2 regions of the Erwinia magellanica genome follow, and region 2 is predicted to be linked to the other one. Evidence: predicted binding sites of a transcription regulator. Region 2 holds the regulator's gene; the other holds the start of a gene.
The links. Region 2 encodes sigma-54, which starts transcription at its own class of promoters, with help from an activator protein. Its sites were predicted from a motif close to GTTGGCACANNTTTCGCTNT; they were not measured.

Region 1: the regulator sigma-54 is predicted to act here: its motif matches at 1,167-1,186, upstream of norV (anaerobic nitric oxide reductase flavorubredoxin).

The regions. Positions count from the first base shown of each region.
Region 1 is NZ_JBCHVC010000001.1:1,044,360-1,047,773, reverse strand. Features, by position in the region: gene norR (nitric oxide reductase transcriptional regulator NorR) at 1-1, opposite strand, end outside; gene AAH450_RS04830 (hypothetical protein) at 153-410, shown strand; gene AAH450_RS04825 (DUF2526 family protein) at 414-647, shown strand; gene AAH450_RS04820 (TehB family protein) at 661-1,017, shown strand; gene norV (anaerobic nitric oxide reductase flavorubredoxin) at 1,225-2,694, shown strand; gene norW (NADH:flavorubredoxin reductase NorW) at 2,699-3,414, shown strand, end outside.
Region 2 is NZ_JBCHVC010000006.1:108,949-112,362, reverse strand. Features, by position in the region: gene ptsN (PTS IIA-like nitrogen regulatory protein PtsN) at 1-455, opposite strand, end outside; gene hpf (ribosome hibernation promoting factor) at 651-938, opposite strand; gene rpoN (RNA polymerase factor sigma-54) at 961-2,394, opposite strand; gene lptB (LPS export ABC transporter ATP-binding protein) at 2,443-3,168, opposite strand; gene lptA (lipopolysaccharide ABC transporter substrate-binding protein LptA) at 3,175-3,414, opposite strand, start outside.

The DNA.
Region 1 (3,414 bases), on a different contig from region 2:
TATTGTCACCTTTACCTGAATTGTTTTTATAACAATAACGATATTGTATATATAACAATTTCCCGGTTGTGCGATTGACAGAAATCAATAACTTAATTAATGGCACGTAATATGCAACATCAGGTCAGATAATCCACTTCAGGAGCGTGACGATGTTCAATCACAAAACGGCCTTATCGCTTAATGCAGAACAAATTACCTGTGCCGCCAAAGCGCTGAAATGGGCAGCCTTTGGCGGTTATCGCCAGGGGCCAGCCCTGAAATACAAACAAAGCGCGCCGGATCGCCTCCGTTTCGAAACTGAATATCAGGGACGAAAAGCCTGGGTGGAACTGGATATCCCCTACACGCCTTTATCTCTGCTGGTCGCCGGCGCGCTTATTTTGCAACAGCTACATATTCAAGGATAAAAGATGACACACATAGATGAAATCGTTGAAGCGGTGGATGCCGCCATCCGCAAGAATGTGATCCACGATATGAATGTGCTTTTGTGTGAGCTGAGCGACGATCACAGACTCACGCGTGAGCAGCGATTTGAGCAGCAACAACGCCTGCGCCTGGCCGTTTTCAGACACACCAGCGAGAAAGAAGAGCTGGCCGAACAGCGCCGTAACTGGCTGACCCACGGCGGCATCATTCATTAACAGGAGAACTGTAATGACTTATCTCATCCCGGAAAATTTTATCCACACCCGTTCCACCCCTTTCTGGAATAAAGAGAGCGTACCAAAAGCGCTCCTGAAGCATCACAACACTAAAAAAGGCGTTTACGGCAGGCTGTCAGTGATGCGCGGCGCCGTAAAATATTATGGTTTCGCCAGTGAACAAGATCAGCAGCACGAAACAGAACTTACCATTATGGCAGGAGAATTTGGCATCAGTCCGCCGCAATACTGGCATCACATTGAGCTTCTGAGTGATGACACATATTTTAATATCGATTTTTTTGCTGCGCCGGATGAAATACTGGAGGGAGAGGGATTTGAACGTGAAGTCCATATCCCGACATCCTAATCACACCCGCATAAATGAAACCCGCTTCGGCGGGTTTTTTTATGCAAACGCATTGTCATTAAAACAAAGCTTTGTATTTACAACAAAGATGGCCATTGTTAAAAAGACAAATAACTCTGGTAAAGTGCATAGATATCAATTAGTTAAAAACTGGCACACTTAATGCAATCCCCTACGTGAAATCAATTTACGTTAACAGGGCTTCAGATGAATATTCACGTTAAAAACAACATTTATTGGGTAGGTAAAAGAGACTGGGAAGTTGAGCATTTTCACGGCAAAGAATACAAAATGCAGCGGGGAACCAGTTATAACAGCTACCTGATCCGCGAAGAAAAAAACGTCCTTATCGATACCGTTGATCTCAGATTCCGCACCGATTTCGTTAACAATCTGGCGGAAGAAATCGATCTTAAAACCATTGATGCCATTGTGATTAACCATGCGGAAGAAGATCATGCTGGCGCACTTGCTGAACTGCTGGCGCTGATCCCTGGAACACCGGTTTACTGCACCGCAAACGGCGTCGACTCCATCAACGGGCATCATCATCATCCTGAATGGAATTTCAACATCGTTAAAACCGGTGATTCACTCGATATCGGTAACGGTAAAAAGCTTATCTTCGTTGAAACGCCCATGCTGCACTGGCCTGACAGCATGATGACCTACATCACTGAAGATGCTGTGCTGTTCAGTAATGACGCCTTTGGCCAGCACTATTGCGATGAACATCTGTTCAACGATGAAGTTGACCAGAACGAATTGTTTGACCAGTGCCAGCGCTACTTTGCCAATATTCTTACCCCTTTTGCCCGCCTGGTGACGCCGAAAATTAACGAAATTCTTGGTTTCAACCTGCCGGTCAGCATGATTGCTACTTCCCACGGCGTTGTATGGCGCGATAATCCTGCACAGATTATTGAGCTTTACCTGAAATGGGCTGCCGATTATCAGGAAGACCGGATCACCCTTTTCTATGATGCCATGTCTGACAATACGCGCAGGATGGCAGAAGCGATCGCTCAGGGTATCCGGGAAATCGATCCGCGCGTCGCCGTGAAGGTTTACAACGTCTCCAGCCATGACAAGAACGAAATTATCACCTCCTGCTTCCGCTCTAAAGGCATCCTGGTGGGATCATCCACCATGAATAACGTGATGATGCCAAAAATTGCGGGGATGCTTGAAGAGATGACCGGCCTGAAATTCCGCAATAAACGCGCTTCTGCCTTTGGTTCTTATGGCTGGACGGGCGGTGCGGTAGATCGTGTGGCGACCCGTTTGCAGGATGCCGGTTTTGATATGACCATCGCCCTTAAAACCAAGTGGCGTCCCGATCTTTCCGCTCTGGAAACGTGCCGGGAGCATGGCCGGAAAATCGCCCGTGACTGGGCGCTATCGCCCCTTCCTGCGCCGGCCCCGGTAGCCGATAACAGCGCCGCCGCTATGGCAGCCGCAGCGCCCGCTAACGGGAATGGGGTATGCATGGTTGAAGCGGGCGAAGCGCCCGGTCAGAAAATGATCTGTACAGTCTGTGAGTGGATTTACGATCCGGCAGAGGGCGAGCCAGATCAGAACGTCGCGCCAGGAACCCCGTGGGAAGAAGTACCCGATGATTTCTTATGTCCCGGATGTGCGCTGGGTAAATCCGTATTCGATCCCTGCGAGGGCTAACGCTGTGTCAGCAGAAATTATTGTGATTGGCTCCGGCTTTGCTGCCCGGCAGCTGATTAAAAATTTACGCTCTCTGGATAAAAACGTGCCGGTTCGTCTCTTTGCTGCCGACAGCTGTGATGAATACAGCAAGCCCGAACTGAGTCATGTTTTCACCAGGGGTTGTGATGCTGATGCACTGACCCGGCAGACCGCGGCAGAGTGGGCTGAAAGCCAGCGCATCATAGTGCACCCTTATACCGTTGTAAGCGCAATTGATACCGCAGCGCATATCGTTACAACCTCCGCTGGCGATTTCCGCTATGACAAACTGGTGCTGGCTACCGGTGCGCAGGCTATCGTTCCGACGGTAAAGGGCAGCGATTTAATCTGCACGCTGAACAGTCAGCAGGAATACCGCAAATATCACTCCGGGCTGGCTGAGGCTAAGCGGGTACTGATGATCGGCGGTGGACTCATCGGCACAGAACTTGCGATGGACTTTAGCCGCGCGGGTAAGTCTGTGACGGTAGTGGAGCGCGGCAGTAGCCTGCTGTCGGCGCTGCTGCCGCCGGAGATTGCTGCCCGTTTGCAGAATCGTTTAATGAGCAACGGCGTTGAGTTCATCTTCAGAAATGAACTCAGTGAACTTTCCCGACATCAGGACGCCATACAGGCTTCATTCAGTAATGGCCTGAAGAGAACGTTTGATACCGTGGTGTGTGCCATCGGCTTACGCCC
Region 2 (3,414 bases):
ATGATTTCGTAAAGTTCTTCATCCGTCTGTGCCGCACGTAAGCGGCGGCAGATGGTTTTATCCGCCAGACGTTTAGCCACCAGCGAAAGCGTGTGCAGATGGGTTTTGCACTGATCGGCAGGCACCAGTAAGGCAAAAAGCAGATCCACTGGTTGATTATCAATAGCATCAAAAGCAATGGGCTGATCCAGGCGAATAAAAACGCCCACCGCACGCAGGGTATCTTCAACCAGCTTGCCGTGCGGAATGGCAATGCCATTCCCAATGCCGGTACTTCCCATGCGTTCACGAGTCAGAATCGCTTCAAAGATGGTCTGGTGCGGAAGGTTCAGCTGCTTAGCCGCCAGTTCACTGATGATTTCCAGCGCCCGCTTTTTACTCTGGCAATGTACGCCGCTGCGGGTGCAGGAGACGCTCAGGACCGAGCTCAGTTCCAGTGTTAATTCATTGTTCATCATAGTTTCACTTACGTGTTCACTTCTGCCTGGCAAAATGACTTAGCCTCTTTGCCACCCCAAAAGGGGGGAGGGAGCTAAGGCACGGCCGATTGATTAACGGCCCGCACCTGAAAGGAAGCGAGCCGGCTATCATACGTCACCACTTACCCTTAGATAAGGGTGACGAAGAAATAATCAATGTTTGAGTGAAATTTAGTGCTGCTTCAGCTTGTCTTTGTGTTTATTAAGTTGGCGCGTCAGCTTATCCAGCAGGCCGTCGATCGCCGCGTACATATCTTTTTCTTCCGAGGTGGCATGCAACTCACCGCCATTCACATGCAGCGTAGCATCCGCTATCTGCGTGACTTTTTCGACCTTCAGAACAATGTAGACCTGGTTAATATGGTCAAAATATTGCTCCAGCTTGGCAAATTTAGTGGTGACAAAATCCCGTAAAGGTTCAGTGATTTCCACGTTATGGCCAGTGATATTGAGTTGCATATGCTCTTCCTTATCTGTTCGTTCAGACCAGCTGTTTACGCTGGTTTGAGGGCGGGATGGATAAAGACTCTCGGTACTTCGCGACGGTTCGGCGCGCCACCATGATCCCCTGATCGGAAAGCAGTGTGGTGAGCTTACTGTCACTCAGAGGTTTGGCGGGATTCTCCGCCGAGATTAATTTTTTCACCAATGCACGGATTGCCGTGGAGGACGCTTCGCCTCCTCCCTCGGTATTGACGTGGCTGGAGAAAAAATACTTCAGTTCAAAAATACCGCGTGGACTGTGCAGATACTTCTGCGTGGTCACGCGGGAAATCGTGGACTCATGCATCTCCACAGCGCTGGCAATATCGGCCAGCACCATCGGGCGCATAAATTCTTCGCCCTGTTCGAAAAAGGCCTGCTGCTGATCGACGATACAACGTGTGACTTTCAGCAGCGTATCGTTTCGGCTTTCCAGACTTTTAATCAGCCATTTGGCTTCCTGCAAATTACTGCGAATAAACTGGCTGTCGCTGTCATTGCGGGTCGTCCCGCTAAGCGCGGCATATTGCTGATTAATCTTTAATCTTGGCACGCTCTCTGAATTGAGTTCAACCATCCAGCGAGGTCCCACTTTACGTACCAGTACGTCCGGGATGACATATTCCGGCTCGGTAGTATTGATCGACTGACCAGGGCGCGGATCCAGCGTCTGGATAACCTGCATCGCCATTTTTAACACATCTTCTTTCAGCCGCGTGACGCGCATCAGGCTGCGGAAGTCATGATTTGCCAGCAGATCCAGATGTTCGCTGACAATCAGCCGCGCCTCTTTCAGGCTTGGCGCGTCCGGAGCGAACTGTGACAGCTGTACCAACAGACAGTCACGCAGATCGCGGGCACACACGCCCACCGGGTCAAAGCGCTGAACGCGTTTTAACACCGCCTCTACTTCGTCCATGCTCAGCTCATCGTTACCGATGCTGTCCAGGATCTCCTCCAGGGAGGCGGTGAGATAACCTGTCTCGTCCACGGCATCAACAATCGAGGTAGCTATCGCCCGGTCGGTTTCGGTAAAGGGTGTCAGCCCAACCTGCCACATCAGGTAATCCTGTAGCGTTTGCGTGGTTTCGCCCTGATAGACCGGCAGCTCATCATCATGGTAATCAGTGCCGGTGCCTGAGGGCGTGCCGGCGGTGTAGATCTCATCCCAGGTCGCATCCAATGGAAGCTCTTCAGGCATATCCTTTTGTTCCAGCGCTTCCCTGGTATCCAGCGCCTCTTTCTCCTGATACTCGCGCGCGTCCACTTCCTCATGAATGTCGGTTTGTTCAAGCAACGGGTTACTTTCCAGCGCCAGCTGAATTTCCTGCTGTAGTTCAAGCGTAGAGAGCTGCAACAGACGAATGGCCTGTTGCAGTTGTGGCGTCATGGCAAGCTGTTGGCTAAGCCTGAGTTGCAAACCTTGCTTCATATTCAGGATACTGATTCCTCGAAAATCTTACCGGGTTTTAACACCTTATCAGAGTCTGAACTCTTCGCCCAAATAGACTCGCTTAACTTGTTCATCCTCCAGAATCTCTTCTGGCGAGCCGTGTGCGATCAAATGCCCCTGGCTTACGATGTAGGCCCGTTCACAAACCGCCAGCGTTTCACGCACGTTGTGGTCGGTTATCAACACGCCCAGCCCGCTGTCGCGCAGGTGCTCGATGATTTTTTTAATATCGATAACGGAGATGGGGTCGACGCCTGCAAAAGGCTCATCCAGCAGAATAAATTTGGGGTTGGCCGCAAGTGCGCGAGCAATCTCGACACGACGACGCTCTCCCCCTGACAGCGCCTGGCCCAGACTATTGCGCAGATGCTCAATGTGGAACTCATTCATCAACTCGTTGGCACGGTCTTCACGCTGCTCAGTCGTCAGATCTTCGCGGATCTGCAACACGGCCATTAAGTTGTCGTAGACGCTCAGGCGGCGAAAAATCGACGCTTCCTGAGGCAAATAACCAATCCCACGGCGTGCACGGGCGTGCAGCGGCAGAATACTGATATCTTCGTCATCAATAATGATGCGGCCCGCATCACGCGGGACAATGCCTACCACCATATAGAACGTGGTGGTTTTACCCGCACCATTAGGGCCAAGCAGACCAACGATCTCGCCGGATTTGACCTGTAGACTGACATCTTCGACCACGCGTCGGCCTTTGTAAGCCTTCGCCAGGTTTTCCGCAATTAAAGTAGCCATAGCTGATTAGTTACTCTTTTTTTGTCCGGAGGACTGGGTGCCTTTATCCTGCAACTGAGAAGGAACCAGCACCGTCGTTACGCGCTTACCGCTGCTGCCGTAAGCCTGCATCTTCTGCTCTTTTACCAGATAGGTGATCCGGTCGCCCTTCACGTTGCTGTCGAGCTGCTCCAGATAAGCGTTATTCGTCAGTTCGACAAAATCTTTTGCCAGTTCATAATGCATTTTCTGCGCATGGCCCTTCAC